One region of the Brevibacillus sp. 1238 genome, then DNA from elsewhere that is predicted to be linked to it. Evidence: predicted binding sites of a transcription regulator. Region 1 holds the regulator's gene; the other holds the start of a gene.
The links. Region 1 encodes LexA, which represses DNA repair genes until DNA is damaged. Its sites were predicted from a motif close to CGAACATATGTTCG; they were not measured.
Positions count from the first base shown of each region.

Region 2: the regulator LexA is predicted to act here: its motif matches at 13,716-13,729, upstream of M2298_RS20400 (WYL domain-containing protein).

Region 1 is NZ_JARXWC010000003.1:502,962-519,393, reverse strand. Features, by position in the region: gene M2298_RS10195 (HelD family protein) at 1-145, opposite strand, end outside; gene crcB (fluoride efflux transporter CrcB) at 183-548, opposite strand; gene M2298_RS10185 (DUF896 domain-containing protein) at 645-842, opposite strand; gene yneA (cell division suppressor protein YneA) at 935-1,270, opposite strand; gene lexA (transcriptional repressor LexA) at 1,583-2,206, shown strand; gene M2298_RS10170 (DUF456 domain-containing protein) at 2,253-2,738, opposite strand; gene M2298_RS10165 (DUF4269 domain-containing protein) at 2,865-3,434, shown strand; gene M2298_RS10160 (CD3324 family protein) at 3,719-4,033, shown strand; gene M2298_RS10155 (FusB/FusC family EF-G-binding protein) at 4,204-4,842, shown strand; gene M2298_RS10150 (hypothetical protein) at 5,263-5,640, opposite strand; gene M2298_RS10145 (putative quinol monooxygenase) at 6,435-6,731, opposite strand; gene M2298_RS10140 (nitroreductase family protein) at 6,763-7,404, opposite strand; gene M2298_RS10135 (MarR family winged helix-turn-helix transcriptional regulator) at 7,430-7,849, opposite strand; gene M2298_RS10130 (hypothetical protein) at 8,177-8,566, opposite strand; gene M2298_RS10125 (LysE family translocator) at 8,632-9,270, opposite strand; gene M2298_RS10120 (FMN-binding negative transcriptional regulator) at 9,340-9,732, opposite strand; gene pdxR (MocR-like pyridoxine biosynthesis transcription factor PdxR) at 9,844-11,223, shown strand; gene M2298_RS10110 (hypothetical protein) at 11,530-12,579, opposite strand; gene M2298_RS10105 (sigma-70 family RNA polymerase sigma factor) at 12,554-13,144, opposite strand; gene M2298_RS10100 (aminopeptidase P family protein) at 13,448-14,698, opposite strand; gene M2298_RS10095 (arsenic resistance protein) at 14,919-15,887, opposite strand; gene M2298_RS10090 (MerR family DNA-binding transcriptional regulator) at 15,906-16,070, opposite strand; gene M2298_RS10085 (DNA-directed RNA polymerase subunit alpha C-terminal domain-containing protein) at 16,218-16,432, opposite strand, start outside.
Region 2 is NZ_JARXWC010000010.1:51,191-67,622, forward strand. Features, by position in the region: gene M2298_RS20350 (DJ-1/PfpI family protein) at 1-524, shown strand, start outside; gene M2298_RS20355 (nuclease-related domain-containing protein) at 792-1,622, opposite strand; gene M2298_RS20360 (DUF2357 domain-containing protein) at 1,688-4,105, opposite strand; gene M2298_RS20365 (MrcB family domain-containing protein) at 4,077-6,302, opposite strand; gene M2298_RS20370 (GNAT family N-acetyltransferase) at 6,465-6,674, opposite strand; partial or broken gene M2298_RS20375 (ASCH domain-containing protein) at 6,686-6,769, opposite strand; gene M2298_RS20380 (hypothetical protein) at 6,951-7,454, opposite strand; gene M2298_RS20385 (BMQ_0737 family morphogenetic spore coat protein) at 7,603-10,491, shown strand; gene M2298_RS20390 (VanW family protein) at 10,813-11,604, shown strand; gene M2298_RS20395 (hypothetical protein) at 12,148-12,654, opposite strand; gene M2298_RS20400 (WYL domain-containing protein) at 13,482-13,697, opposite strand; gene M2298_RS20405 (glycosyltransferase) at 13,824-14,477, opposite strand; gene M2298_RS20410 (hypothetical protein) at 15,285-15,608, opposite strand; gene M2298_RS20415 (hypothetical protein) at 15,958-16,197, opposite strand.

The sequences.
Region 1 (16,432 bases):
TGTTGTAGTTCACGACCTGTTTCACATAGTCATCGGTTGCTTCGTTAATTTCCTCACGCAGTTGAACAATCTCGTCGTCAATGAGCGCAATCGTCTCTTTCAGCTTGTTTTGTTCTGCTTCGTAATCGCGGTGCTGGGTACTCACACCCATCCCCCCTCTCAGCTTTATCCATTATTTTTTATTATTGCATTTGCCGGGCAAGCCAAATCCCTACGGCGCATGAGGACAGCCCGACCACGATACTCGCGAGTGCATACAGCGTCCCGCGCAGCCATTGCCCGTCGCCCCAAAAAGAAACAACCTCCAGAGAAAAGGTGGAAAACGTCGTGAAGCCACCCATAACCCCTGTGGTAAACAAAATATACGCTTCGGGAGAAATGCCTCCCCGCTCTTTGCCGATCACAAACAACACGCCGATCAAAAATGAGCCGATGATGTTGGCTAACCAGGTGCCGATTGGCCACCCCGGCTGATTCGCCGCCAAAGACAACCAATAGCGAAACAATGAACCGACAGCACCGCCTACCGCTACAGCCACCCACGCCATCTGTTTTCCTCCTCTGTCGAATACCTGATAGTCATAAGGAACAAAAAGACACCCGAGCGTCAAGCAAGGATGTCTGCCTTATCAATACAAGTGAGCTTAATGTTTGGGACGATTCTCTTCAAGATCTTCCACATAACGGATGGAATCGAGATTCGCTTTCAGCGATGCCTTGACCGCATCAATGTACTTTTGTCGCAGAGCTTGCTGCTCTTGCTTTTCCTCATCGGTCAAACCAACCTCGCGCGATTTTTTGACCAGTTCGTTGATTCGTTTGATTTCCGCGTCAGATACCACGTACGGTTCCTCCCACCCAGTAGTAATGCCGTTTAATTATATCACATCAGGGCGAACTCGCAAGATGGAGACGAACCGGCAAGTGCTTTCTATCATTTCGGATCGGGAATGAGCAAGGTCTGTCCCGGATAAATCAGATTGCTCTGCAGATCGTTCGCCTCTTTAATATCCTGGATCAGATCGCGTACATCGACCGTCTCCGTTTGATGGCGGACTGCAATGGTCCACAAGCTGTCACCGTCGCGAACCGTCACTTCTGTTCCTTTTAGCGGCTCAGTGTGCGAAGAAGCAAACACCAGTTCGGTCAACAAGTAAAAAAAGAGAGAAAACGTAATCAGGAACAACAGGGCTTGGCCTCTGGTAATACCAAAACGGACGCGACGGGACGATTCTTTTTCAAAACGGTTAGGAATAGACATGACATTCATGGGATAACCTCCTGCAAACATACGTTCTATAAGTTCGTACCCTAATCATAAATGAGAACATATGTTCATGTCAATACGAAAACCTGCCCCTTTGCAAAATTCACGCAGGTGACGGCAAGATGGCCAATTCCCCTTTTGGTATGGGACAATCCGCGAACAGCCATGCTTCTGGCTCGCACCAACCATTCGACAAGAAACGTTCTTTCGGGCAAAAATTCCTGTTCGCCTTTTTATCGAACTTATGTTTGTCGAACGCAAGCTCCCATGGTATAATATAGGAAAATATGTTCGAGAAATCAGGGGTGTCTTTTTATGTCAAAATTATCTAGCAGACAACAAGCCATCATCGAATTCATTCGGAAGGAAGTTCGCGACAAAGGTTATCCTCCATCTGTGCGCGAAATCGGCGAAGCTGTCGGACTGGCTTCCAGCTCTACCGTACACGGCCACTTGGCCCGCCTGGAAAAGAAAGGCCTGATTCGCCGCGACCCGACCAAACCGCGCGCGATCGAGCTGTTGTCTGAAGAAGATCGCTTCCAGGACAACTTCGAAGACTCCGTTGTCCGCGTTCCTGTCATCGGGAAAGTAACTGCCGGGCAACCGATCACGGCGATTGAGGACGTAGAGGAATACTTCCCGCTTCCAGAAAATATCGTGACTTCAGACAAGGTGTACATGCTGCGCGTGTCCGGAAACAGTATGATCGACGCCGGAATCCTCGACGGAGACTACGTCATCGTGCGCCAGCAGCATGTGGCAAACAACGGAGATATCGTTGTCGCCATGACCGAGGAAGACGAAGCAACCGTCAAGCGCTTTTTCAAAGAAAAAAACCACTTCCGTCTCCAGCCGGAGAACGCCACGATGGAACCGATCATTTTGGACGCCGTTTCCATCCTCGGCAAAGTCATCGGCGTCTACCGCCTCATTCACTAATTTCGCGGCATACAAAAAGGACAGCCATCGCTGTCCTTTTTTCTCTCTATCTGGCGAGGAAAAACCAGATAATCATGGTCACCTGCAACACTACTTTGACTACTGCGCTTCCCAAAAAGCCGATCAGGGAGCCAAAGCCCGCTTTGACCGCCCGCTCGAAAGGCTGGTTCTGCACCAACAGCTCCACCAGCACGACAAAGACAAACGGCAAAATGATCATCCCAAATGGCGGGAACACGAAAATCCCGAGAAAAATCCCTGCGGCAGCCGCCACCGATGACCATTTGGAGCCGCCGTATTTTTTCACGAAATACATGTTGGTCAACAAGTCAGCGCCGTACAGCAAAATACTGAATACCACCATTCCCCACCAGAAGGACGCTGGCAACCCCGCTCCCGGATCTGCTATGAAAAAGTGGTAGAGCAAAAAGCCTGCCCACAGCAAAATCGTATCGGGTAACACAGGCAAAAATATACCTGCAATACTGAGCGCGAATAGCACCAAAACAACGATCCAGAGTAAAATATCCATCTGCATGCACTCCCCTCACATAGGTAATACGAGCAAAAGCGATTTTTGTTGCACACTTGTTTTCGCGAATCTATCATACTTGTTGCGACAAACATCTGCAAATACCGAAGGAAACAGGAGTTTTCTATGACGAGAAACTGGCGTGATCTCACCTATTTGCAAAACGGTACAGCAAAACAGCAAACAGCCGCACGAGCCATCGAACAAAGCGCGGTCTTGCAACGCCTGCAAGCTTTTGATCCGGTGCTCGCCGGAACGATTCCGCTCGACATCGATCTTGGCGACAGTGATTTGGACATCGTCTGCGAATGCTACGATCTTGAGCTGTTCGCCGAGATCGCCCGCAGCTTTTACGCAGACTGCGAAGGATACCAGGAAGCCCGCATGCCGGTACAAGCTGTGCCCACATGTCTTGTCTCCTTTTTTGCCCACGGCTTCTGGTTCGAGCTTTTTGCCCAACCGCGCCCCGTCGAACAACAAAACGCGTATCGGCACATGATCATCGAACATCGCTTGCTGCAACTGGCAGGACCGAAAGCGCGGCAGCACATCCGCCAGCTCAAGCAAAACGGCTTGAAGACAGAGCCAGCTTTTGCCTCCTACTTTCACATCCCGGGAGCTGACCCGTACCAAGCGTTGCTTGCGCTGGAGCCATGGACAGATGATCAGTTGCTTGACCTGATCGTCGGCCGATAAGCCGCAAAGATCGTGTTTTTTGAGTAACTTGGCAAAGCGCTCGCAAACATCTGCGCATGAAAATCGCTGCAAGATGATCTATAATGGAAGGAACTGCGCAGAGTTTGCGTACTGCACAGGAAGGTATGAATCGTGATCGAGGGGGTGTATGGTTGGTGAATGGATTCAGTTTGCCAGATACTGCAGCGTCTCATGCAAAGCCTGGAAATAAAAAGGCGATACTTTGCATGAGGTGGACAGTCGTTTAGACAATACATCGCCTACCGTTATGTATCTCATTTTTTATTTTCCGGCTTTGCCCCTTATTTGAATGCCAAAATAAGGAGCGAGCGAAAATGAAATATGCGAATGCAGCCAATATGCTGCCAGAAAGCCTGATTGCAGAAATCCAGAAGTATGTGCAGGGGGAAACCATCTATATCCCGAAGTCAAAAACCACGCATTATAAATGGGGAACCCGCTCTGGCGGAAGAAAACAGCTGGATGAAAGGAACAACCTGATCCGCAACGCTTTTCGCGAAGGTGTGTCCATTCCACAGCTGGCCGAACAGTACTTTCTCTCGATCGAAACGATCAAAAAAATCGTATATGTCAAATAGACTCAGGCACTGATCTGTCCCCAGGACGATCAGTGCTTTTTCTATGCCGAGTTTTGTTTAGAATCGTTCTCTCCCTATCAAGCGCAGCCGTTTGCTTTTAAAGTAAAAGAGACAAAACTGCTGCGTTCTTCCACCAGCGCAGCGGACACATACAGGAGGTACACGATCACATGCAACCGTTTATTTTTCCCCACCACTACAACTTTATCAAATGGCAGGTGCAAAACTTGTTGAATGCGTATACGGGCAGCACGGATTTGAACGTCATCCGGGCACGAAAAGACATTGCGCAGGAAGCGGTTTTTCAGCTGTTCGCTGATCTTTCTGACGAACAAAGACAACTACTTGCGCCAATCCGTTCGCTGAAAGAAAAGAACGAAGCCAAACAGTTTCTGCTGTCTTTGTCGCCTTATGTTGTTCCGTTTCCCGCTGTTACCGAGCAAGCGATCAAAAAAATGTACCCGAAGATCAAGAAGCTCAAGCCACCAGTAGCCGCCGAGCTTCCGTATGCCGAGTTGTCGTACATCAGTTGGTTCGACAACGGTTCTGATAAAAAATTTATCATCGCCAACTACCCCGACAAGCTGATCGGTATCCACGGCACTTTTACGCCCATAGCGAAGAAAGGCATCTGTGCCATCTGCAACAAAGTTTCCGACATCGGCATGTTCGTCCTGGAAGCACGCGGTTCAAGTGACGGCACGTATTTGAAAAAAGGAAACTATTTATGCCAAGACAGCACAACCTGCAATCAAAACATCCGCTCTTTGGATAAACTGCACGAGTTTTTAGCTCTCATGATCAAATGAGGGACCAACAGCAACTTTCTGGGCAAAAACGATGACAGCTCCTTGTTCTCATTCATGAACAAGGAGCTGTTTTGGCAAAAAAATGAACCCCTCGTGCAGCTCAAGGGGTTGTTGATGGCAAGCGGGCGAGAGGTTGTATCTGATTCTCTCAAATGGAATCCATTATAAGCCCGCTTCCTGTGTGGAAGGTGCACGGAGAGATGGTTCCTTCCACACAGGATACGCCACGAGGAGGGCGATTTTCATCGAAGATGGCGTCCATCAACTAAAGCGAGGATGTTCCTTTCGGGTACTTTTACTATACTTTGCCTGCCTCTCTGCCGTCTCCTATCGAAAGTTAGGTAGGGGTTAATTTTTTTATCTCTTCATCACTCATAAGCAGACAGCCTCATAAATAACCGGAAAGCGAACCGCGTTTAGTCATGAAAAAGGGGCCGGAATTTTCACTAACACATAGTCACCCGTCCACTTTTGGGTAGTTACAATCAAATTTTCTCCTTGTTTTTCAAAGAAGAGGCCACTACCTTCTTTTTGTCGGAACGTCCATCCTTTTTGACTGACCATTTTCTTAATCAACTCATCAGCTGCGGATGCATCTCGTTCGCGTATGATATACCATTGTTGACCGTTTTCGTTCGATAATGTAACGATTGGTTTGTCAGAGTCATTCAGCTTTTCTATCACCGCTTTTTTGCTCATACTTTCTATTGGGAGTGGCGGATAGTAAAGTTTGTTGTCGAATACGAAAGCGCAAGCAAAGACAAGGATCAATCCGCTTACTACTAACCGCTTTTTCATCAGACCCCCCCATTTCAAATCTTTCCGGACCTGTTCTCCATCTTGTGAACCGAGATTGCCTGGGTCTATATGTATTACGACTCCTGTGTCTTAATGGATACTTTTCCCCAAACTTTTGGTGATTGCTTGCTTTTTGGGGTGAAATGGAAAGAAAAGGTGTAAATTTTGACATAGGCGGTGTACGATGATAGTGCCCGTTGTTCCTTTTCCTCCATTCTTATCCGTTGATGGAACGCCGTGTGCGATGAAAGTCGCCTGCACGGTGTAGGCTCGAACGAAATCCCTCCAAAACAGCAGGGAAGAAGTCGAGAATAGCAATCAAGCCCCGGTTGTTGTAGGCTCGGGAATACCTGATCTCGCTATCCCTCCTACCGGAACCCATGAGGCTGTTTCCCTTACCGATTATTTTGCTGATCCCGATGAAGATAGCCTGACTTTTACCATTCAATTTGAACGGGGATCGGGCTTTGTTTACACTTTCAACGATGTCGTTACTAGCCCTAACTATGGAAAAATTGTATTCCATACCATTTCGGGTCATTCAGATTACGCTATCGTGAAAGTCACCGCTCATGACGGAAAAGGTGGGACTGTCTCAGATTGCTTCGAAATAAGCGTTTCCTAACTCCCCTCCATCAACGGGTCATTGGATTTACACCCCAGAAGTGGGGTCTTTTTTTTCGGGTCTATGCTTTCCACCGCAATGTCTTCCCGTCATGCAAAAAAACAGCAAAGCTGATCACCTGGAGTCAGCTCCCAGGATCACCCTTGCTGTTTTTCTTTTCCAGACTGATTTACAGCTTCACTGGCTCGCCTGCGAATACTTCCACTTCCATCGGTGCCGAAACAAAAGCTGGTGCTTGCTTGATGAACGCCTGAAAATGAGCGCTTGCATTGTGCGCCGCTACTGCCGCAGCATCCGCCCACTTCTCGACCATCGTATAGCAATGCTCTTGCTCTGTGCTTTTCATCAGAACGTATCCGAGATTGCCTGCTTCCGCCTGGCTGGCAGCAACCAGCCCTTTGACCGCTTGCAAAAATGCTTCTTCCTGTGCAGGAATTACTTGCAGATGCGCATGAATGATCAGCATGTTTTTTCTCCCTTTCGAAAACGTAGTTGGATTATTTCCAGGTGGTCACTGTCTCCACCGGCAATCGATAAGACGAGTGCCCTTCCTTCGCCGCTTTGCCGATGCTGATTAACATGATCGGCAAATAGCGTTCCTTGTCCAGATCAAATGCCTCGGCGATTTGCTCTTTTTCATAGCCGCCAATCGGATTGGTGTCATAGCCAAAAGCACGGGCAACGAGCATCAGTTGCATCGATACGAGTCCCGCATCAATAAAATTGACGTCCCGCAGATCAGCAACCGACAGATTCGCGTAGTACGGTTTCACCGCTTGCAGCTGCATATCTTTCACTTCTTGCGGCATGTAACCAAGCTCGACCGCTTTTCCGAAAATCTCATCCATGTATGCGGCATTGTTCATGTCAACGAATACGGCAATGACCGCAGACGAAGTGAGCACTTGCGTCTTGTTGAAACGAGCCAGCTCGGCCAGCTTTTCTTTCCCTTCCTTGCTTTCGATCACGACGAAACGCCATGGCTGCATATTGACCGAAGATGGGGCACGCGTCGCTCCGGCTAAAATCTCGGTCATCTCTTCCCTGCTGATTTTGACTTCCGGGTCATACAGTTTGACAGAGCGACGGCCAAATGTAATTTCCCGAAAATCGTTTGTCTTTTGCAATGTGCGCACCATAGTAACAGACTCCTTTTCTGATCGATCAAATGTTGTTTTGCATCCGTTTGAGAAAATCAGCCAGGACCCGCGTCTCTTCCTCGCTGAATCCCGCCAAAATCTGCTGGATAAAAATCCGTTTCTCGCTTTTGTACCCTTCAATCCGCTCGATCCCTTCGTCGGACAAGCGCACGAACGTTTCGCGGTTATCATTTGGATTTTTGTAGCGAATCACCATGCCATCCGCTTCCAGTTGCTTCAAGTGCCGTGTAATAGCCGCACCATCGATGTCGATGTGCTTTTGCAGTTGGGACTGATTGATTTCGCTTCGCTCGCACAACATTTGCAAGATCGCGAGACGAGTCGAACTGATTCCGGTACAGCGCTCGAATTTCGGGCTGATTTTATTGGTTAAACCAATGAGCAAGCTGAGAATTTGTTCTTCTTCAAACTCCTTGTATGTCATGAAAAATGCCTCCCGGGGGCTGGTAAATCGATACGGATCATGCGTGTGGATGAGCAAATTCAGCAGCATGCAGTTAGTGGCTGACAATTACTTGACCCATCAATCATTGATACCTCAATTAATATACCATCATGCACTCGCCATTGCAACTTTTAGCCTGGCGCAAATATGCTTCGCGTTGTTTTTTGGCATTGCCTAACGCAAAAACCCCGCCGAAGCGAGGTCGATTGAGAGTTCTGACAAGCTTTTCTTTTATGCGGGACGCAGCCGCATGTTTGTCTATCTCGGTTGAAAAACATCCTGATTCCACGTCTTTAACACTTAGTTTCAAATGGCCATTTCCCTGTTATGGATGTCCAATACTTCCAGCTTCACCGTACCGCCAAGATGGCGGGAGACGAGATCAGACAATTCTTTTAGCGCTCTATGAAACTCATCGCTTCTCGTTTCATCGACTAATTCCATACAGAGGAAAGCATTTTTCGTCTTTTCGGTTAGCATCGTCCGCTGCGCCTCGCGCCAAACCAAAATGACCGGATTACTGCTCAATTCCTCCAACTTGAGGAATTGCTGCGCTTCTTTCCCTGCTTCCTGTAGCAGCTTCTCGTAAACTTCAACGTTTTTGATAGAGTTATCAATCCCCTGACAAATAACGACGCCTATTTTGGCCTGGGGAAATAGCGACCAAAAGTCATCTTCCGCGATAAATCTAGGCATCCTTGATCTCTCCCTTTCATTTTTGGCAGAAACGTCATTTGTTGCGTCACAACACGATCATGCTCTTATGTTTTGGCAGGACTGGCAAAGGCGGAAATGATCCCTAGAACCATATAAAAATAGCCGGTTATCCGCTTCACTAACCTGGAACTCGCTGTTCTGCCCACAATCCGCTTGCGAATACTTGCTGCGAGAACCGCATACAGCCCATCGCTAATCAAAGCCAGGATCAAAAATATCGCTCCCAAAAGCAAAAACTGTACGGTAACGGAGCCAGCAGAAGGTGAGATGAACTGCGGAAAGAAGGCTAGAAAAAAGAGCGCTGTCTTCGGATTCATGACTTCCACGATGGCGGATTCGCAAAAAATCTTCCCTAACTGTTTGCGAGGGGCTTTTGGTATCTCTGCGTCTGTTCGATCCGCTTTGGAAAACAAAGTCTTGCACCCGAGATAGACCAGATAGGCAACTCCCACGTATTTCACGATATGAAAGGCTGTTGCTGACGTCATCAGGATCGCAGAAACTCCGATTGCTCCCGCGATCACATGGACAGAACCACCAAAAGATACACCGAGAACCGATACCAAGCCCGCTTTTTTGCCTTGATCTATACTTCTTGCCATAATGTAGAACACAGCAGGTCCAGGTATGATTAACAAGGTAGCGGCAGCAATTACAAACAGCCAAACCGTTGAAAATTCCATGACTTGCAACTCCTTGCTGTATGTTTGTACACGATCTGCTTGGGCTTGCGTAAAGCACTTTCAGGCCAATTATTTAAATAACTCTTTCCGTTGCTCACGCAGCCATTCAGCAACGAGATTTTCCTCTTGATCATTTGACTTTTCAAGCTCTCCCACAATCGATTTGTAATCGGTGTTGTTGCGATTTTGACTCATTTTGGCTGCCCCTTGAATGTCGGTGTGTGGTCCTTGGAAAATCAGCAAGACATCACGATTGTTTTTCAACGTTTTTTTCTGCGTATTGCCGTATGCGATGTGCCCCGTGGCATAAATTTTCCCTTCCTCTTCGCGAATCTCCACCGGAATGTGCGTAGCCAACGGGCGCTGTTGCTCCACCGTAATCAGCAAGGCAAACGGGGAAGTCTTCATCATTTGAACCGCCTCATCATGATTCATGCGATATTGCTTCGGAGTGTACACCATGCTCATCCTTTCTGTATGCAAAATAACTGCCCGATGAGCAAACAATAAAATACAAACTGACATAAAAAAAGATACAATACGGAGTAAATGTACATGTCAGAAGGGATATAGATGAAAAATACCATTTTTACCTTCCAGGATCACTCTCCTAAATACAAACAAATCTACGAAAAATTTAAAGCATTTATTGAGCAAGGCGACATAAAGGCGGGTGAGCCTTTGCCCTCCATCCGCCAGCTTGCCGATTCTTTGCATGTCAGCCGCAATACGACCTTGCTGGCTTATGAACAGCTTGTTGCCGAAGGGTATGTACGTAGCGAAGGTCGAAAAGGGTATTTTGTCAATGAGCTAGAGCCCCTTTTATTTCAAGCAACTCACAGCACGCCTCATCACAGGCAAGCAGAGCCGATACCATCTGCTCGCATTGATTTCCGCGCAGATGTCGTCGATCAGACGCACTTCCCTGTAAAAGCGTGGAGAAGAATTTCGAATCAAATCTTAACGGCAAAAGACACCTATCGCTACGGAGAACCTTTTGGCGAACGGTGTTTGCGCGAACAAATCGCAGCTTACTTGCTCCAGTCTCGCGGGGTACGCACAGATCCGAATGCCGTTATCATCGGAAGCAGTACCCAACAAATGCTGCTGTATTTAAGTCTTGTCCTGAAACGTGATTTCTCAAGCATCATTGTGGAAGACCCTGGCTATGATGGCGCTCGGGAAGCTTTTCAATTAAATCGTTTTACGCTGGAAACGTTACCCGTTTATGAGACAGGCGCTGATTTTTCCCAATTGGCACATACGAAATCAAAATTAATTTATGTGGCTCCGTCCCACCACAGTCCATACGGAGTAAGCATGACCATTCAACAAAGGCATGCGCTGATCCATTGGGCAAACAAGCGGCAAGGGTACATTATTGAAGATGATTACGATAGTGAATTTCGCTATACCCAACAGCCATTCCCCGCTCTCGCTTCCATCGATTCCGCGAGAGTTGTTTACCTTGGCAATTTTTCCAAGTGCTTTCTGCCAGGCATACGTTTAAGTTACATGGTGTTGCCGCAGCCACTGCTAGACAGCTATAAAAAGCACTTCGCACATTTCGAGAGCACGACGTCGCTGCTGAGCCAGTTCGCTATGGCAAAATTTATGGAAGAAGGCGAATGGAATCGCCACATTAAACGAATGCGGCTTGTTTATAAGCGCAAAATGCAGCACTTCGTTTCTGAATTACGGAATCATTTCCAGCACAACATCACTGTCATTGGCGAGCAGTCTGGCTTGTACGTCTTGGTCAAAGTGCACTTGGAGCGTTCAGAGGAATGGCTCATTCAGCAAGCTTCCCTTCTGGGAGTGAAAGTCTATCCTACTTCCCTCTATTTTTTGAAAAACAAGACCGCAGAGCCTATCATTAGACTTGGGTTCAGCAACTTGTCATGCGATGAAGTCAAGCTTGGCGTGGAGTTGTTAAAACGGGCTTGGTTATAGCACAAATCACTGGGGTGCCATTTTTGCAAACGCCCTCCTTTGCCCCGTGACACCATCGGTCATTCGAATTGTTGATGAAAACGCAAGTGACCCGCAGGAGGAGCACTTTTTGCAAGCGCTGCCTCTTCCGGGTCACCTTTTTGAGTTCAAGTTTTCGTACGCTACTGCTAATGCCGTGAACGAATGTTTGGTAGCGCAGCTTCGTTAAGCGTTTTTTCTGTTTTTGATCCTGTTATTGCTGCTGGTTCTGGCAAAATGTCATTTCGCTTCTCCCGCGCTATCTCCCAACCTTATGTGCCGAGCTTGCTATTTTTTGCTCGATGTTTCATTTTTGCGCTCAATCAGTTGCAATACTTTTGGCTCAATCGCTTTCAGCATCTGTTCTTTGGAATGGCTGCCTGCTTTGCTGTTCTCCCCTTGCATTTGCACCTCAACCTGCGTTGTTGCAATGACATCTATTACTTGTTGCTTGGAGATATTTTTAGCGGCTGCGATCTCCACAACCGATTTCCCTTTTGCCAGTTCCTGTTTTAAGTCGGCTGCGCTCATTTTTAGCAAAGACAACAGCTTTTCATCATTGAAAAAAGCATCGGCAGTATAATCAGGCTGGCCGTTCATCGTGAAAAAGCCTTCTACTTTCGCGGCGGAAGGTGTCGTTTCCCCTCCAATTAGCGACGCGCTGATCGTATTGCCCTGAACAAATACTTGGTAGAACGGGGTTTTCGCTCCCTTTTTGCTGTAATTGAGCATAAGCGTTTTTTGCTCCGCGTTCTCCATTTGCTCCATAGCAAACTCGTACTCGCTGATGTTGCCGTACATTTTATTCAGCAGCTCGTCTACTTTCGCCTTGATTTCCTGCTCGGTGGAAGCAATCAGCGGCTTTTCCTCAGATCCCCCGTCATTTTCCTGGATGATGTGTTCAATCGTACCCGTACGGCTGTTTGTATGAAGAGTAAACTTTTTGCCGCTCCCGCTTTTGTCCTGCAAAGTGATGCTTGTTTGGACACCTTGAACGTTGCTGGCGTCGATAATCGCAAACGATTTTGTCTCTGGAAAAGCACGATACAGCTTTTCAAGTGTTGCCTTGCCGACTTCATCTACTTGGACTTGTTCGGCAGTCATCGGTGTTCGGGTCAAAATTTCAATCAAGGCTGGGGCTGCAAATGCTGCCGTTGGAATCAAAATCGCTGCGGCTGCGATACCGCTTATCAATCGTTTTTTCATAGTTATTCCGCTCCTTTTTTGTTGCAAATAGTGAGAATAGGATTGTTCGATTCGTCTGGAAATGGCCGGCGGGCACTCCATCGTTTCTGCTTTTTGCTCGAGATGTTCACGAATTTTGCGTTCCATAAGCATTGAGCTGTTCCATCCTTTCCGGGGGGAGATTCCGTACGTATTTTCGCAGCGCCTCAAGACCCGCATGGTATCTGGACTTGACTGTACCCGGCGGAATTTGCAGCAAGACCGCGATTTCCTCCAGCGTATAGTCGTGAAAAAAGCGGAGGATAATCACCGTTCGCTGTTTGTCCGTCAGCTTTTGGATGGCCTGCTCTATCATTTGATTCGTTCCATCCATCAGCACAGTCGGTTGGTCCCAGTGATTCTCGTCCCGAAAGAAAACGCGGACGCGCTCAAAAATTCGGAATCTCCGCCAGCGTTTGACCCGAAATCGCTGTACTTGGCGGACGACCAAGCCATGCAGCCAAAAGTGGAAAGGCCGGTTCGTATCGTAGTTCGCGAGCGAGGTCCACATTTGCATGTAAATCTCGTTCATGACATCTTCCCGATCTTGCGGATGATCCACGAGAAAGGAGACTGTCCGGTACACATCCTGATAAGTTGCGTCATAAAACGCATGAAACGCCTGTCGATTCCCTTCTTTCATTTTCGCGAGCAATTCGTACATGTATTCCCTTTGCATTCAGAGGGCCCTCCTGAGTAAGCAGCTTACACCCTATATTGTCTCGTTTGCCCAAAAAGGTTCGGTCCGTTTGGCATTTTGCAAAAGAAAAGCGTCAGTTGCTATCCGGTTACGTTCCTATCGCCTCATGCATCCTGGCTCATCGCCGCTTCCATGCGAACCACGCGCTTGGCAGCGGCAAAATAAAAAGCGCCAGATCACACCTTTTGTGTTGGTGCGAATCTGACGCCCTCCCGTTTCGCGTATTAGACGAATGCTTGCATGATGCCTTGCTTACGATGCCATCTGGCTGGCAAGCGTTCGCTATTCCTTTTTCCCGATCAGCAATTCCACTTCTGCGATTTCCTTCGGGATCTGCGCTGAGAGCACCTCATAGCCATCTGCGGTGACTAGCACATCATCTTCAATCCGAATGCCAATCGCTTCTTCCTCTATGTACAGGCCAGGTTCAATCGTGATCACCATACCAGGCTGCATGACAGCACTGTAGTCCGAAACATCGTGCGTATCCAGCCCAAGGTGATGCGACACGGCATGGTAGTAGTACCTGGACAGTTCGCTGCTGTCTTGGATAAGACCGAGACGCAACAGGCCATCCGCCAATACTTGTTTCGTGACCTCGTTTAGTTGTTGAAGCGTGACACCCGGTTTCACAGCTTCGATGGTCTTGATTTCGGCTTCGAGCACGAGTTGATAAATCGCTTTTTGACGTTCTGTAAAGCGGCCATTCACGGGAAATGTACGCGAAATATCAGCCGCATAGTAGTTCGATGCCGCACCAAGGTCGAGCAGGACCAGGTCACCATCTTCCGCTCGCTGATTATTCGCCTCATAGTGCAAAACAGTAGCATTGATGCCGCTCGCAATAATTGGCAAATACGGCAGCTCGCGCACCCCGTTCGACTTCAACGCAAAATCATAGTGCGCCTCCAGCTCATATTCCATGATTCCAGGACGTGCATGCGCCCACATACGCCGGATGGCTTCATCTGTGATCGCAATCGCACGCTTGATTTCTTCGATCTCTGCCGGACTCTTTACCATGCGCAGTTCTTTCAGCCACGGGCCTGCATCCTGCATTTGCAAAGTCTTGTATTTCTTTTGCGCGTCTTTAGCAAACGCCTCTGCAAGGGTCTGCTCATCGCTCCACTGGTAACGATACAAGTCAAGATAGAGCGAGCACTGACCTTCGCAACGCCGCACAAAAGTCGCAAAAGCCTCCAGCCACTCATCGAGATAGTCGAAGTATTCGATACCAGACAACTCTTTTGCCTCTTGATCCGCCAAGACGGCGCCTGTCCATTTCGCTTCCAGTTCATTTGGGCGCTGGAGAAATAACGTTTCGCTCACGCTGCCCGCGCGTTTCGTGATCATGAGAATGAGGTTGCTGCGCGCGATGCCGGTGAGATAGTAGAAGTTGCGGTTCGGTGAAAACGGATATTTATCGTCTTGGCTGCGCGTCTTGGCAACCCCAGAGAATAGGACCAGTACGCTATGCTCAGGCATTTTTTCCGCGAGTTTTTGACGGCGATTGACGAACTCTTTTGAATCCATGGTTGTTGTCATTTGTTTCCCTCTTTTCGCTTGTTCGCTTGTGAGTTTCTGCATGGTCTGATTTAGTTGTGTAAAAGGGCTCTTGATCAATTATCAATATTTTAGGATATTTTTAGCATTTGGGAAACGAATTTTGCAATAAAGCTTTTTTGAGGTGCCAACCTGTTACCTCATCCGTGCTTCCAGTCGTGGATGCCTGTGCGGAACATGCTTTCGGTTTTCAATCCGTCCCTCGCAAAAGCACCTTTGGAACAAGCCGAATGTATACTAGCTCCCCGATAAGTTCTACAACCGTTTGCGTTACGATGACAGCAGACACCACCCCGTTTAGTGGTTCTGGTAGCGCCAGTGCAAAGGGAAGAACGACAAGCGAGTTACGAGTTGCTGCGCTAAAAATAAGGGCCCGCCCCGCTCCGGTATCTAAACGGAACAGACGAGAAACGATACGAGCAACAATCGGCGTAATGACCATATATGCTGCATAGACGGGAACCACTTGGACAATAGACTCAAAAGAGGTATATAGTTTGGCGATTTGTGATGCAACGACAACAAAAAGAGTCAGGGCCATAAAAGGTACTGGAAGCCATGCAGTCGCATCAAGGAGATGTTCTCCCTTTGGCTGTCGCCGTGCCCACCATTGTGTAAGCAGAGCAAGTAGCAGCGGAGCAACGATAAGTCCTAAAAATGCTTCGAAAAAAGGCCCGACACTCACGATTTCAGCCGCTGTCTTGCCCATAAACAGCCATAGGTAAACAGGCAATAAAAGCATTTGGGTGACAAAAAGGATGGGAGTTGAAACCAGAACAAGCTTTTCGTTCCCGCGCCCAAGATGTGTAAAAACGATCACGTAGTCAATGCAGGGCGTGAGCAAAACAAGAAGCACACCTAGCAGAATCGCTGGATCGGCTGAAAGAAACCGGGTTAACCCCCACACCAGAACAGGTACGGCTATGTAATTCGTAATAAGTAGTGCATAGATGAACTTTCGATTTGTTAACGCCGCTTTTAAACGAAAAAAAGGAATTTGCGCAAACATGCCATACATTAAAATGGCGAGTACAATCGAAATCATCTGATCGAAACTTTTGCTCGATTCCGGCCACAACAAGCCAAATCCGGCAGCAATCATTAATACAGCAGCATATAGCCATATTTGATGCTTTTCTAATTGCTCTCTTGCAATCACTTCTCGCACTGCCCCTTTCTAACACGCCCCCGTATTGTTTATCTTCTGCAAACATTCATCATAGCGGCGCTGACCGTTTTTTCGCTCAGGCGCTGGCAGCAATCCAACAGATTCATAATAACGAAGTGTCGATGCGCTCAATTCTGCTTTTGCAGCCAATTGACCGATGCTAAGACCTGACATAACGGCCATCCTTGACTTAAAGTGAACTTTACGTTTTATGATTCCATTATATCTCGTTAAGGAAAAGGATGTAGACAAAATGAGCAAAGAGTGGAGCACAAAAAACCCCTCGCACCATGAGGCACAAGGGGTTTCCCCGTCACCAAGTCAAGGTGACGGGATTGTAGCTGCTTGCTTCAATGCGTGAAAAGTATGCATCAGAGCACGATTGCCCAAATTTCGAATAGGCCAAAGTCGATTAAAGGTAGATTCAACCAAATGACGTACTGTTCTGATGCCAACTCTTCTCAGTGCATTTATAGCTCGTGTAGAAAGGCGACCAGTGTCATACTCAAAGATCGTTTCGATAGGCTGATCTAAAG
Region 2 (16,432 bases), on a different contig from region 1:
AAGTAATTACATTAGTCACGGCACTCAAGAGAACCGACTACACGCTTGTTACTTTTTCGACCAAGCCGAAAGGAGAGGCTGTTACAGCCTTATCTACGCTATGTTACCTTCCTGCCCGATCCGTTCAAGATATCGATGTTGACGAATTTGCAGCCCTGGTTATTCCGGGCGGCGCCCCCCATCCGTTTCTGCACGACCAAAAATTGATACAAGTTATTCGGTCATTTTACGAACAAAACAAATTAATCGCAGCGATTTGTGGTGGGCCTTCCTTGCTCGGCGCAGCCGGCATTCTCAATGAAATTGCCTATACTGCCTCTATTGAACCGAGTGATCTGGAATACGAGCACGTGATGAATTGGGAAAACAAGCGGAATGAACGGCTTGTCATCGATAAGAACGTGATTACAGCTACAGGCTCCAATTATCTTGATTTTGCGGAGGAAGTGTTGCGAAGGCTTGGCGGTGTAGAGCCTGAGGACAAAAATCCCTTGCAGTACTTTAGAGAGCCGTCGATGTCGTAGGTGCAAGTTGCTATCGGTAGTTTCACCTCCTTCTACTCGTGAGGTAAATGCAAAGCGAACAACCAAAAGACGAAATCTGGATCTGTCGAAATTTTGTGTAAACTCAATTACCCTAATATATGAAAAGGCTCCATCCCTCCAGGAATGAAGCCTTTCTATTATTGATTGTTTGGATTTACACAAAATTCTTGACAGACCCGAAAAAAATCAAAATTTTTGCCTACGAATGTTTATTCGTTCATCCACAATCTTCTCATCATACAATTGTTAATGGGCCTTCTGATGTTCGTAACAATACACTCTTCCTTGAAATCTTGACTCATTGGCCAAACAAAACTTTGCAATTTTATCAGTGACTGCCTTCCCGCAGACTGCGCATTTATGTTCCGTAACGGCATCAGTTTTTTGTGTGAGCGTACCGCCACTTTTGAGCGCTTCTACATGAGAAGCCCTAACTTTTGAATTGGTAATATTTTCACGCTTTATGGATTCATACATGCTCTCTATTTCTTCCGCTGTAAACCGATGCTCTTTGTTCCTCTCTCTTAAACGGTTGATTTTACGTTGAATAAATTCTGTTAGCTCGATATCGTACACGATTAAATCATTTGAGCCGATTTTTCTAAGCTCAGGATCTACACTGAATGTGCACCGGCGCGTAAATGACACAAGTGAAACAACATTCTCTTTCTCTACCTGGATAATGCTTCGGATGGATTCGATATGACCGTAATTTTGATAAAAGGGATTTAACATCTTAAATCGCTTATTAACCGTCCAATGCTTGTCCTCTCTTCCCCCCTTTATTTCGCCCGAATAGTTTTTCGTCTCAATGATGAAAATCGCGTACGGGGTAAAGAGAATATGATCAATTTGCGAATACCCTGATTTTGCTTTTGGATTGGGAAGAAGTAAATCCGATATATGCCTATACTCTTTTGCCATTTGATCTAACTGAATCGTAACCTTATACTCTCCTAGCTCTCCTTTCCGGATTGATTTAGCATTATTCATTGTTTTACTTGGCGTCTTTTCTACCGCAGGTTGCTTCGGTGGTTTTTTCGTGCTTGTAAAGAGACTCAAAATTTTGGATAACATGGCATATATTCCTTTCTACTTAATACTACATGAGCGAGAAAAGGAGCGCTATTTCACTAAGCGACCTACCTATGATTCTCCGGTACCTCTTCCACTCGAACCTTCTCGGCTAAATCAATATACTCATGATCTAAAACAACTTTCACTTTCCCGCGTCGGCGTTTCTCACGCCATTGTTTTAACTGCTCTTCATCGTCTAATCGCAGCTCACTAATTTCATCGGCACGATCAAACATGTACTTAGTTGTTAGAAGTAACGTATAAATTCCTTGTCCACCGAATTGGATTGGCTTTTCTCTTTTTATCCATTTATTCACTTCAAATCGTACGTACAGTTCTTCTTCCGTTCCAGGACGTGGCGTTCTTTCTAAAATATCTTTTCTGCGCACTACTTTCCAGTCAGTGATGGAGCCATACCAATGAATGCCTCCATTTTCCCTAAACTGTTTTCTCGACTGGCACAAAGCAACATACTCAATCTGAGTCAACACTTTATGATCTTTTAAGTTTTTTAAAGGAACATGATAAGACTTGTGCTTTAAGGCCAATTCCAACTGCCCTGTTCGCAAAGAGCCAACCAATACATTTTTACCTCCCAGTTTATCCTGGTAGTAGCGATCCGTACCACGCGGTCGAGTAGAGCGTTCATACGCTTTTTCCGGGCTGTCTAAAATAAGTTCATCTAAGAATTGTTCTAAAAGAGACGTAGCTCCTGGCAAGAATGGGAAAGCACCAATATTAATTAATTCAATGCTTTTATAGAATTGGTGCTGACGAAATTGCTCTTCATTTGGGTAAGGAAAAAGTACATAAGCCCCATACATGCTTCGCTCATACTCATGAGTAGTACCATCTAAATAGACGATAGCGTCACGATAACGATGCATAGTATTAATATCGTCTTCCTCCGGACCTGGAAATCTATATTTCTGGGAGTAGCTAGTCCCTTCGTAAGCCGGGTTAAGTCTGTATTTTGCATCAAAAACATACTTAAATTCTTGCTGACTGTCGTTCTTTTTCAAAGTTAAGACATTATCTGGACGCTGTGATAAAGTAGGGACTTTTCTTTTGTCTTCCGACGGCAGCGCGTTGTAATAAAGAGTAAACCGCTCCTTGTTCGCCGGATTTTCATAAACCATTCGAGCTGACTGGCTCCGATCCAATGTTACGAACAGTCCACTTGTATTTACTTTTACAAAGTCTTGTTTTAATAGCTTGTACTTCATACTTAAAATTTGATTAATCTTCAAAAAGCACCAGTATTCGTACAATTGGGCTATGTCCTTCATGGACAGCTTCGAGAGCTCGCCTTGAATTGTAAGCCCCTTCATCAATGTCAGGTACGCTTTATAAATTTCGCGATACCCTGGAGCCATTTGCAATACTAACGTAACAGACAGTTGCTTCATCCCTGTTGCGGCAGCTAGAAAATCGAGTTGTAATACCCGCCTGATTTGTTCTACCATTCGATCAAGTTTTTGCAAAAATACTTCGTCGCGATTACGGCTACTTGTTTCTATATGGAGGCGAATTTCTTTTAGTTTTGCGACGATTTTTACGAGCATCCAGCGAACAAAACGATTCTCTACCGTATCGTAATTAATCGCTCGTCTACTTTCTTTTAATAAAGACGGACGGTACAGCTTATCCTGAATTCTCAAAAACCCGTTGGCATGATCTTCTAGCAGACTGTGAGGATTCTTGCTAAGAAACGCTTGATTATGCCTGCTCGCCCGCTTTACCCGAGATGCATCCATGACCTTTTGCTGGGATTCTAGCTTATGGTGAGGGTTAGCTTTAATTCTCTCGATCGCACCTATTAATTGCTGGAAGACATATTGGAGAATCGAGTAAAACTCAGTCAAACTTTGTGAATGAGTTTCGGTAAGCCCAGTCATTTGATGTGTCTTTCGCATAAAATCGAAAGCCAGGTTGTACACCTGTTCATTCACTTCACGTAAGAGGTTTTGGTAATCTCTACGGTAATCCATTTTTACTGGGAATATTTCGAGCTCAATTTTTAAAACTGGCTGACGATTCATTTGAATCACAATTTCAGTCAATCCAACTTCATTTTGAAAATGTAAAATTCCAGATAAGATATCTTTTCCAAGTGGCTTGATTGCTTGACGAAGATGAACATTCTCATGAAAAAAAGTGATCTCCTTCTCCTGTTTACGCACCAAAACGAATTCATACGACTGTGTTTCGAAAAAGATGGGGAGCGCATCCCCCTCATCTATATTCATCAAAGCACCTGTTATAGGTGAGAAAACAAGCTTTGATTGCATCGTAAGCCGAGAAGAATCACTGGATACCCGTAACGTCGATGGCTCCCATTCTAAGTTGTTCTCACGATGAAGCTGCAGTTTCTCTACGGTTGGATGAAACGGTTTGCCTTTTATATAAAGGTCAAAGACATCTGTCTCGATTCGCAATAACTCTACACTTTCTCTAAGAGATCCAAAACGATGTGAATCCATCTTCTTCTAGCCTCCGGAGCATGTAGAGTAGCTTTCTACTACTTTGTTTGTACGGTGCATGTAGATATTCCTTTTGCAAATCTAACTCGTATAACAACGCAGCATCCCCCACCAGCTCGTCCACTTGTAATCGAGTATCTCCTAGTGTGATTTTCAAAAGTTCAATGAGCGCGCGTTTCACAGACAAATTACTTCCTTGTATGCGGGGCAGTATTTTTTGCAGCAATTGAAAATCAAATGCTTCGTCTTGTGACATCAGGCGAAAACGTTCATTGTAGACCATGTAAAAGCAAATCGCATCCCTAACACGAAAACCGATGTGTGCGTGAATATTTTCGAGAATGAGATTAATTTTTATCAGCTTCTCGGTAGATTCCTTGATCAGATTCGAATAATCTTTATAAGCCTCTTGTAGCGTAATGTAATCACTTGACAAAAAAGATGATGCTGCTGTCCACTCCATATCTGCTTCATGGACTTCTTCGGCATCAGGAAAATTATCCAGCTGAATATAGTTAAATTCTATCGTGTTTCCACGATCCAAAACTTTCTTGCTAAATGGATGCGTCGTCTCATCCATATTTACTGTTCCAATCAGAACTACATTACTTGGAATGAAAAGCCCCTCATAAATAGCGCGGTCATCTTTGCCCAATTGATTCATCGAGATTAATGGATTTGTTACGATTCGACCATCTTTACGCTCCTGTGTTTCTATCAAACTGAGAATGTCACTAAAATAATGTTCCACACGTGCTAAGTTCATCTCATCAAGGCAAATAAAATAGACTTTATCCTGGTGTTCCGGATTAGATGCTTCTACAAGAACCTCTGTCAATGGACCTGGCCGAAAATTTCCCGTAAGATCTTTGTACCCAATTAAGTCAGATGGATCACTCCAGTCTGGACGAACCGGGATGAGTCGAAATTGCCTATTTTCGCTGGTTGCTCCAAGAGCTTCAGCAAACAGTTTCACTAATTTTGTTTTCCCCGTACCTGAAATGCCTGCGAGGATTACAAACGGCTTTGTTTTTATAGAAAGGTAGAAGTTTTCGATCAGTTGATCAGGATAGTGGAAACCTTTTTGTCGAATGTAAGTTTTAATCGTATCTATCGCTTCTTTTACGTCCGAATCATGCACAAAGAGTGGCTCCTTCTTGATAAAAGATACACTTGATTCGCTTGTCGTAGCTATCTCCTCTGCTAAGCTGTGGCTATAATCCACGTACTCTCGATAGTACTCCAGCATCGACTGCAGTTCCGCCAGTAGTTGCTGATTAGATGGCAAGTTGCTTGCTTCATATTTCATGTAAGCTATCGTCGATACTTGGTAATCTTCACCAAGTCCCTTCTCCGTTAGATGAATATTCTCATCCTTTTGGAAACCATCTAATGTAATAACGGAGCGAACCTCCTGAGCATTTCTTCTTAAATACGCGTACCCCTCTTTTTTCCCTTGTTTTAACGGCACTGTTACTCCTTGGGCCAAAGTCAAATAAACTGCACTCATGTCTTGGGAAAAAAGGTAAACGACGTAGACACCCTGTTGCGTAGTCGTAGTTATTCTTTTGTCCATAATCGCGATCCAAGGTATATCTGCCCAATTTCCTTGTCCTACAGATCCTTGAGCCTTCCCTTCCTCTGGGAAGAACGGCAGTTTTGAAATCTCATTTGGAATCTTCTGCCTCACTAATTTTCCAAGGTCGTTCTCTTTGAAAGGCTGCTGCTTTGTTTCCAAATAAGTAGATAGTATGGCATGTAAATAATCACGTAACGTAATGGATGGTTTCAGCTGACTAAAATAATTCTCCAGCTCATGTATCGTATACTCGCTCAGCTCTTGGATTTGGGGTGTGCGTAGCTCTTCTAAAATATCTGCTCGGAAGCCATACTCAGTATGGTTGCGATCATTCATTAAAACTTCTGAAAGAGCTTGGAGCGGCGTCTGGATGATGTGGTGGATTTGCGCTAAAGTAATCTCCCGCCATTGTTTACTTAGTTTTGCAGGTGGTGAATCTACTACCAGGCCTTTCGCTTCCCGTTCTTGGTAGTAAGTGAGAAATTTTTGCTTGAGAGTGTCCAAGGCTAAAGACGGATTCCCTTTTTTCAGTTCGTCGAGAAGGCAGAGGATTACGACCATTTTGTATGATTTTTGCTTGTGTTTAAATATATTTGTAAGAGTAATTGGTAAGGCCATTTGTTTCCTCCAGTGATTAGGGCTGTGTGGATATTATAGCAAATATTGTTAGGGAGGGGGATTTAGTCGTGGATCTCGTTCCGTATGTAGTCTTTTATACTTAAGTCGTTAGAAACAACTGGAAATCAAAACTCCCCCAACATTGGAGGAGCCTACAACTAGCTAAATTGGCGCTACTCGAAACATTCCGGTTAAAGCAGGGTACTGCTGAAAGCCGTATTTTTCATACAGTTTCTTGCCTTCGTTAGACGAAAAGAGACCGATAAAAGCTTGGTCGGGAGCATTCTCTTTTAGATAGAGCATGAGATTGTCCATAATCATTGTCCCTATCCCCATTTTTTGAAACTCCGGACGCACAACAATATCTTGCACATAAAAATAAACGTACCCCAGCTCCGAGTCTCAAACCTTTTTTCGCCCAAAGCGATCAGCGTCACCCATGGCTGGTGAATGGTAATTGTTTTCATGCCGAACTGCCCCCCCATTGATCGCAGCTATCTACGTTCCTCGTCGTCTTCAGCCGCAATGCCACACACAACAATCATATGTTTTGACACGTATGTACCGATGGCTGCTCGCTTGCATTCACGTTCCTTGAATCAGCTTGGCACTTTCGCTGTCTGCCCCTCCCGATTATCCGATCGTCCATTATCGTAAAACGACGGGCAGAGATATCGGTGAGAGATCCTTCATGATTTTTTCCACTTCCTGAGCACAAAGCGGTTTGATTTGACTGAAATACTTCTGTTTTGCAAGCGACATGACAGTTGTGCAAATATGCGTATTAGTCACCGCTGGAACTAATACTACATTAGGATCAACAGAGTAAAAGCCTTTTGAAGCAACCTCGCTTTCAAAGTCCTGGGTTAGCCGCACAATATCATAAATTTTAATACTGAATAACTCATCGCTGAACTTAACGTAGACATCAAATCGGCAACCTCTGCTTTCCGCCTCAAACTCAAGACACTCAGAATTATCTGTAACGTAAATTTGGATTTGGTCCATGCTCGCCTCGCTTGATTTTTTTGTGATGCAATCATGATGCCCCCTGAACGAACGGGTAGCTATATTCATTCTCTCATGGAGAGTAAGAAACAGGGAGGATTTAATTACTTTATTGGTGAGAATTTCGAAAATTAAAAACTCCATCCCATGCCCTTTTGGCAAAGCTGAAAAAGAGAGTCCCTGATGTTACAAATCATCCATGCGGCAAAAATAAACACTCGCCCAGTCCACTCACCTACAGCGGTACATACGTATAGCAATAAGGCACCTCGTTTACGGAAGGAGTGATTCGATGCCCATCGCGAATGACAACAGGCAGCAGGTTTTGCAGACATTCGGAAAAAGTCGTCCTTTTTTTGTCCCGAATGTCGGCCAGGCGGATTCCCGACTTCATTATTACGTAAAAGGAGCCGATTATGAAGCGTACTTCATGCCGGGAGAAGTTCTCCTGACGTTTCAAGAGAAGCCTGCCGGAGATTTTTCGCCCACAGCAGCCCTCGGCTCTATTTTTCCTCAATCCGCGGAGAAATGGAACAAGCAGGTACGCGGAGTCCGGCTGTCTTTGGCGTTTTTGGACTCCAACCCGGCAGCAAAGCCGACAGGCCGCAAGCTCGCTACAAGGACAGTCAACTATTTGAAGGGCAACGATTCTTCCAAATGGCATACAAATATTCCTACGTATGAGCACGTCGTCTATCCGAAGCTGTGGCCGGGAATTGACCTCGTGTTTCACGGTGATAACGGCCGGATCAAATACGAATTTGTCGTTCAGCCCGGTGCGAAGGTGGCAGACATCCGTTTTGCCTATCGCGGAGCAAAATCGTTGTCTCTGGATGAGCAAGGGAATCTCCTCATACACACCGAAATCGGGGAGCTTCGCGAAGCACGTCCGTTCAGTTACCAGCAGATCGGCGGGCGGAAGGCAAGCGTCGGCAGTTCCTTTTTGCTCGAACAGCAACTAGATGGCGCACCCGTCATCCGCTTTCAGATCGGAGCTGACTACGATCCGCATTACCCGCTCGTCATCGATCCTGAGCTGGAGTACTCCACGTATTTGGGCGGAGGGAATTTCGAGATCGGCTTTGCGATCGCGGTCGATGCAGCGGGGAACGCCTACGTGACAGGCTCTACAAACACTCCCGAAACGGCTGCCGTTCCTTTTCCCGTCACTCCCGGGGCCTTTCAAACAACATTTGGCGGGACATCGGATGCATTCGTCGCGAAACTGAATCCCGCCGGAAACACTTTCCTGTACTCCACTTACCTTGGTGGAGGGGGGATCGACCAAGGTTCGGCGATCGCCGTCGACTCCTTGGGAAACGCCTACATCACAGGCAACACGAACAGCTCTCAAACGAATCCGGTTCCGTTTCCCATCACTCCGGGGGCCTTTCAAACGACTTTTGGCGGAGCGCTGGATGCATTCGTTACCAAACTGAACCCTGCGGGCAACGCCCTCGTTTACTCCACCTACCTTGGCGGGGATTCCATCGATTTCGGCTCGGGTATTACCGTCGACGCCGCCGGAAACGCCTATATCGTCGGCACTACGGCAACTTCTCAATTGGATTTCACACCTTTCCCCATTACTCCCGGCGCGTTTCAAACGTCGTTTGGAGGGAACACAGATGTGTTTGTCACCCAATTGAATGCCGCGGGCAACGCGCTCATCTACTCTACCTATCTGGGCGGAGGATCGTTCGATTCCGGGGCCGCCATCGCGGTCGATTCCTTGGGAAACGCGTACGTCACGGGAAGTACCTCTACTCCCGAGACCGATCCCGTTCCCTTCCCGATCACCTCGGGTTCCTTCCAAACGCTTTACGGGGGAGGCAGCTCTGACGCGTTTATTGCCAAACTGAACGCCACTGGCAGCACGCTTGTCTACTCTACCTATCTGGGCGGCGGGCAAAACGATGCAGGAGCTGCCATCGCGATGGATACGGCAGGCAACGCATACGTGGCCGGAAGCACCGCTACCCTCCAGACCGATCCCGTCCCTTTTCCAATCACCCCGGGCGCCTTCCAGACGGTCCACGGAGGGGGGCTCTTAGATGCATTTGTCACCAAGCTGAACCCGACAGGCAGCGCGCTTGTGTTTTCTACCTATCTGGGCGGCAGTCAGGACGATCAGGCTTTCGGGATCGCACTTGATTCCTTGCCAAACGTCTACGTGGCGGGTATCACCAACACACCGCAAACAGCACCCGTCCCTTTTCCAATCACACTGAATGCCTTTCAACGCAACTACGGGGGCGGCAGCCACGATGCATTCGTGACCAGCCTGAACACCGCAGGCAACGCTCTCCGCTATTCCACCTACTTGGGAGGCGGGCAAGACGACCAAGCTTTCGGCATCTCCGTAGATGGATCGGGAAACGCCTACGTGACAGGCATTACTTCCACTCCTGAAACAGATCCGGTTCCGTTTCCCATTACTCCAGGGGCAGCGCAGACTTTATTTGGAGGGAATCTGGACGCATTTATCGTCAAAATCATCGTGCCAGCTCCGCCGATCCCTATCAACGTCCTCGAAGTCTGCATCCGCGTCCCCAAAATATACGACTGGGTCTACACTGCGCTCTCGGGCCGAAACGAAGTCCGGATTCCAGACGAGTGCCGCCCGCTGGTGGAAGCCGCAATCCTGGCCGGTCAGCGTATCGATATCCAATGTGCAACGCCGCTTGTTCCACCATCATCCGGACACGTCCAGCCACCGTGCTGTTCAGACGCTGCTTGCTCGATTATCAGCATCCGCCGCGACACCAGTCTCGTTTACGGAAACGCAGTGCGAATGGGCATCGTCCACTTTCTGCTTCGCTCCACGCAGTTGATCCGCGTATTTGCCGACAGCGCGCTGCTGTGCGAATTTTCGGCTCCTGCCCAGCTCGACAGCGAAATCGCGCTTTGTTTGCCCGAGCCTCTGAATGCCTCCAACATCCGCTACCACATCGTCGCCAGCGAGTGTACGCCGAGCAGCCATGTACTGTTGGACGGCAGGGTCGCCATGGACATCGTCATCTGCATGCAGATCCAGGTGGAAACGGATGTGAAGCTGGAAGTGCTCGCCAAACTTTGCGCACCTCGTCCGAACTCGTTCCCGGTTCCCGTCCCGACCCCATCGTTCCGTTGCCCGCCCATTGCTTTCCCGCCGCAATGCCCGAGCCTGTTCCCGCAATGAGCAACGATCGTCAAGCCGGGAGACGTGCGTTTTTTGCAAAAAGGCAGCTGGCGCTTCGGACTTTTCATTCTCGTTCCAAGCTCGGCTGCCTTCTGTTTGCTGTCCGGATAGTCCCATTTTAGTCAGTGATCGCCGCGCTCAAAATTTTGTATCGCAAGAAGCGCGAAATGGAAAACATCAGGATTCCATATTATGGTATAATTTTCGGTTAGCAGGAGCAGTCTGGGATTACTCCCGACCTTCGCAACTGTTCAAGTTGTCCGTTCAAGTTGTCCGCAACTCCATCGCACGCAAAAATCAAATTGGTAATGGGTGACCTCAATGATAAAACAGCTCGCAGTTAAAATGCCTTTAGTCTACAAACTCAGAATCCTTCAGCTTCGTTTAAAGAGAACGACTCGCAATCTGTTTGTGAATTTTGCCAATAAGCGAATGGTTGATCGCTTCCCCCATGTAGTCAAACGCCATCAATCGCTTTTAAGGAGAAAATTGGGTACATCCGATCCGATGTTACAGGAAAATAAAATTACCAATCTACGCATTGCCCTAAAATCCATGGACGGGATTGTTTTGAAGCCAGGTGAAACCTTTTCGTTTTGGCATTTAATCGGGAAACCGAAAGCGAGCAAAGGGTATATTGACGGATTGTTGTTATCGCAAGGTGAAGTGAAGACAGGTATTGGGGGAGGATTATGCCAGTTAGCGAATTTGCTTTTTTGGCTTGCCTTGCATACACCGTTAGAAATCACGGAGAGACATCATCATAGTTTTGATCCGTTTCCAGACGAGCATAGGGTCTTGCCTTTCGGGAGTGGGGCAAGCGTATTTTTTAATTACGTGGATTTGCGTTTCTTTAATCCCACCAATAATCAATTTCAATTTCACGTTTGGCTAACCGACCAACATCTAAAAGGAATTGTTTTTTGTGAAAACGAGTTGCCCTTTTCCTACCATTTGGAAGAAAGAAATCATCAATTCCATCATATAGACGGGAAGAATTTTAGAGAGAACGAAATATGGAGGAGAGTCATTGATAAACGAACCGGGAATCTTCTGCATGAAGAATTGATGATTCACAATTATTCTGAAGTCAAATATGAAATAACTCGGTAGGGGCACCAAGAACCTATCTTGATTTGCCGTAATGCAAAAGTTGTTGAATGCTCAACACCCGCTGTTCCGTTCTGCCAAAACATTTGCTATCTTGCCTGCCCTGTTTCCTGCCCCCTTTTTTGCGATACGAATGAAAAAAATCTTTAGCCAAAATGTCTCTATCCGTTAGCTGACACTCGATTAGACGTTCAGCCACTTCAGGCTGTTCAATCTGCATGTTTGGCACGACCGAAATCGTTGCGAGCCATAAGCCATAAAGGAAGGAAGTCCAGCTCGATTGTGCCTCTCTCTGACTTGCTCCTCTGGTGATTAGGGCAGTTATTGGCAAATGTCCTCATTACCTTTATTCATCTTCCTTGTCAAAAAAGCCGCTCGGTTGACCGACTCTTCCGCACTTTACTCAAGCTTTTCCAAGAAAAAACCCCAGATAAATCCTAAGGATCAGCCGCCAACGACTAATTTGTTTGGATCAACAAACGACATGACCGTTTTGTTGACCGCAAGCAGTCACATCCCGTTTGCTGAAAAAAGTATCGACGTTTTTCACAGAGAAAACCCTGCTCCTTGGATACTTGAAATATTACCCGCCGAATCCTCCGATACTAAATAAAGTGTCCAATATCCTGGCTCGGTAATAGTAAATCCATCCAAAAGCACCTGTTTCCGTTGATCGGCTGTTACATTCAATTGTCCAGATCGTACGATTCTCGGATCATTCCGGGCCATAATCAAACTTTTATTAGGCATAACGTTAAAATCCGCGTCCCTGACGAAGATATAGTAAATAGTCCCGGGCTCATCTGACCAAACCTCAAAATCTGCCGTGGTCGATGTGTGATTTCCAAGCATTACATTCACGTTTGGAGCAATTGTATCATCGTGCGGTGTAACGATATGCAGTTCGCCTTGGGCGATATTGACATTATTCTTGTAAAAATGAAGCGTGATGTCATAGCTAGTATCCGCACGTAATGTTTTAATAGCACCAAATCCATAAGTCTCCCCGTAATTGAAGACCCTGTATTCCTGCCCCTTTACATAAGCCACCATGTAATCGGCATAGTCGCTATCTGACCACCTCCATCTAAATTGGACTTGCTCCGCACTTAGTGCTGTCTGTTCGATTGTTACTGATAAGCTATTTCCGGGTCACCCTGGACCTACACCGTGCGAGCGACTTTCATCGCACACGGCGTTCCATCAACAAATAAGAAGATAACGATTTACAACGGGCAGATTTAGGGTAAAGGGAGCAAGCTTATCTTGCAGCTAACTAAAGTTATCGTTTCAACCCGCGCGATTTGATGAATGGCGGGATAATTGAATCTCCAGCCCCATGCCAGAAGATCAGTTAAACCAATGGATGATCATTTCAATTGCCATAACGACGGGCCCAATTCAGAAATTTTTTCATCATCACAATCTCCTCCTTAGTTTAGCGCTTAATAGCGCCTTCGCTAAGTAAGGACATCGGGAGAAAGATTTTAATAAACGACGAGAGGTAACCGGTAACAGGCATGAAGAAGCGTGAGCGGAAAATTTTTTCAAAATCGCAGCGCGAAACATCCTCAGCGGCGATGTTACACAGCTGGAACTAATCCACTTTCAGAGCATCACAAAAATGTCCAGCCGTTACATAGATAAGAAGTACATCACAGAGACGTTCCCGTAGTGGAACGACCAGGTCGAGATCCGAAAAAATATGAACCTTTCTGACGGGAAGTACCCCACTTAAAAGAGGCATTTTACCAGTTTCTTGTCTTTCTTCAGCTGAAGGACCCCTTCTCGTTGCTCCGGCAGAACAAATCGGATCGAGAACGGATTGTCTATCTGGAATGCCCTCTCAACACACCAACCCTTCCATATGTTACAAGAGATCAGACGGCATGGCGGTTCGCCACTGACTGTACCGCAAGGATGTTGTCGATTACAAAGACACGCGGCGCTTTTCTCGTGAGGCAGTACGCTTTCAGTCGGTCGTCTGAAATTTCGATGGGACGCAAAGTTCGCTGTGTAGTGCGGCCGTCACTGCCAAGGTAAATAATCCGGATGTGCTGACGCTGTTGTATGGCTCTTTGCAGTTGCCTTTTCATGCTGTTCGCCTCCAAACAGGAACGTTTGTTTGTATTATATGCGAACATAATACGAACATGCAAATAAAAAAAGCTCTACACTTGTAGAGCTTTGCAGAAGCATCGAACTGCCCTATAGCTACCCGGTTAAAATTTTTCAGGGAATTGCTTGACGATGCCTTCTGTCAAAATGTCCGCCAAATGAATCATATGGATCTCGTTTTTGTCCGTTGCTGCAATATCCGCTTTCCAATCTCCTTTGAGACAGTTCAGAACTATTTCCGTAATCAATTGAAGGTGCGCATAAAGCATATCTTGCAGCGTTTTAAACTGCCAGTTCGGATTCGCTGCACTTAAAAATTTCGAAATATCGTCAGCGTTTCTATGCCAGTCCGCCTCCAGCTTTTTCACATCCGCCTGATTGCCCCCTTTGGCAGCCGCTACAATTTTCCCAGCGATCAAAATATGCTCTCTGAGAAGATCAGCCAGCTTATTTCCGGCGGCTTCCCCATAATAAGGCTTGATCAGATTCCCGATATCCTGCTGGTTCTGCAAAAGTCGGTCCAAAACGTCCTTCTGGTCTGGACGATTCGATATGGCACTGACAATGTAGCTTCTCGTCCATATTGTATGGTCGATCCAGACTTTCTGCATATCTGTCTTCAACTGCACCATTTTGGGACTGAGGCAAACTGAATCAGCGGCCTTCCCCTCTTTGGCTTGCACGGATACTACTGCCTGCATCATGCTAAAAACGAGTGCCAAGGTCAACAGTAACGCAAGCATCCGTTTGATTTTCATATTCATCTGCTCCTCTGTTCATAGGAAATAAGTCTTTTCAGGCTGTTTTATTATCGTTGAGATACCTGATTTTATACATTACACTTGCCACTTTGAGGTTATTTAGGGTTGTTTTCAATGGTTGCCAAAAGATAGATGAAATGCTCATGGAGTTGTTCAAACAGGCAACAGCCCTCCCCCCGGTTATCCCCTGGACGGAGGGCTGTGTTTTTGTCGCGTTGTTTTTTCTGTTGTCCGGTCAGGCATCGTAAACATGAGCCAGGGCAACTCGCTCAGTCCGCCTGCTGGATCGTTGGTCAATCGCTTTTTCCAGGCGCTCGAGTTGTTCAGTAGTCTTTTGGCAGTCAAACACTGTCAATTGCCTTCAAGCCGGCTTCACGTTTCCAGCCCTCCAGCTTCAAGGCCGTAGACGTTTCTTTATCGATAAAATTGTCAGGCTTATCAACATCATACTTATCTGGCCTATCCGTCTCAATCAACTTGATCAAATTATGCGGGTACGCTGGGTCAGCAACGTCACCCGTCTTCCATATCTTCTGGAAAACGCTTCTGCTGAGTGATCCAAGTGACACAATTCTACTAGCACTTAGCGGAATCAATGCATAAGTTGTTGAAGCGTCATGTCCTGCTGCCATTACTGGCCCGTCTGGTGAGAATGTGACAGGTGCACTGTCTGATCCAAGACTTTACTCGTATTTTGCACCCAACTTCCAAGTGATTCTAGAACAACCGTGTTCCTTCCCCCTTTCCAAAAGAAAAAGCCGCTCGGTTGAGCGACTTCGAAAGTAATGACTGATGGAGCGCTGTCTAATCTGCAGTACCAGTATAGAAAGGCAAACCGATAGGCGAAGAAGCATTGTGAGCTGCATCTTCAGCTGTTACATAAAGAGTGTAGTTGGTATGACCAGGAGTCAATCCACTTAGATGGACATTATTTGGGCTACTAAAACTCGCTGCGATATAACCACTATCTACTGCAAGGTTCCCTTGTCCGTCAGTTCCTGCCTTAATCTGAGAGCTGTTCGGTGCGGAAGCATTGCTAGGAACTACAACAAAATAGAGGGTTCCATCCTCATTCACATTGAACTTCAGATCAGCATCTGTGGCTCCAATCCGATAATCGTGATTCACAAATGTGAATGTTGGTGGTGTCGTATCGCTATTCTCGCCTTATCCCTTTTCTATTTCTCGGTTTATAACGAGCCTACACCGTACAGGCGACTTTCATCGCACACGGCGTTCCATCAACGGATAACAAAGGAGATTTACAACGGGCCAATTAAGCGTAAATATTTACAGGATTTGAATGCAACATTTGAATCCACGTAGCAAGTGATAACAAAACAGCCGATTGGATAAATCGGGGAGCCACTCGACAATCAGCTTCATCAAGGAACAGTCAAAAGAAGTTTTCACTGGGTTCGAACCAGCGCCCCACACCTCTTACTTACTTTTACTTACTTTGTATAAAAAAAGACTTTTAATAAAAGTCTCGTGGATTTGAATCACATTCTATTTTTAAAGGCATAAACCAATTTCTCAGGAATTTTCGTGTATCTGAAACTGTTATCGGAACATCGCCTTTTTGAATATCGAGGTACAGGCTATAGCCTCCATCAGATTTAGACTCAATTGGAATCAAGTCAATAAATTCGTTAAAATCTTTTACTGCTTCGCTGGCGCTATCTATTTGTGGTTTGGTTACATCACTTACAATCATCAAAAATTGTCTCTTCAACAATACACCCCATTGTTTTTATTTTCATTATATCACAGTAATGAAAAGCAGGTGGGAAACGAACAGTTGGCGACTTATCGATCTTATCAGAAAATGGTGGCTAACCGCCGCCCTTTGTATTGAGGTTTTGGGTGGGTCATTTGTACCTCTGGTGGCACTTCACTATCCCTACGCAAGTTGAATAGGTCTTTTGGCATCCTCACTCAGAAGACAGCTT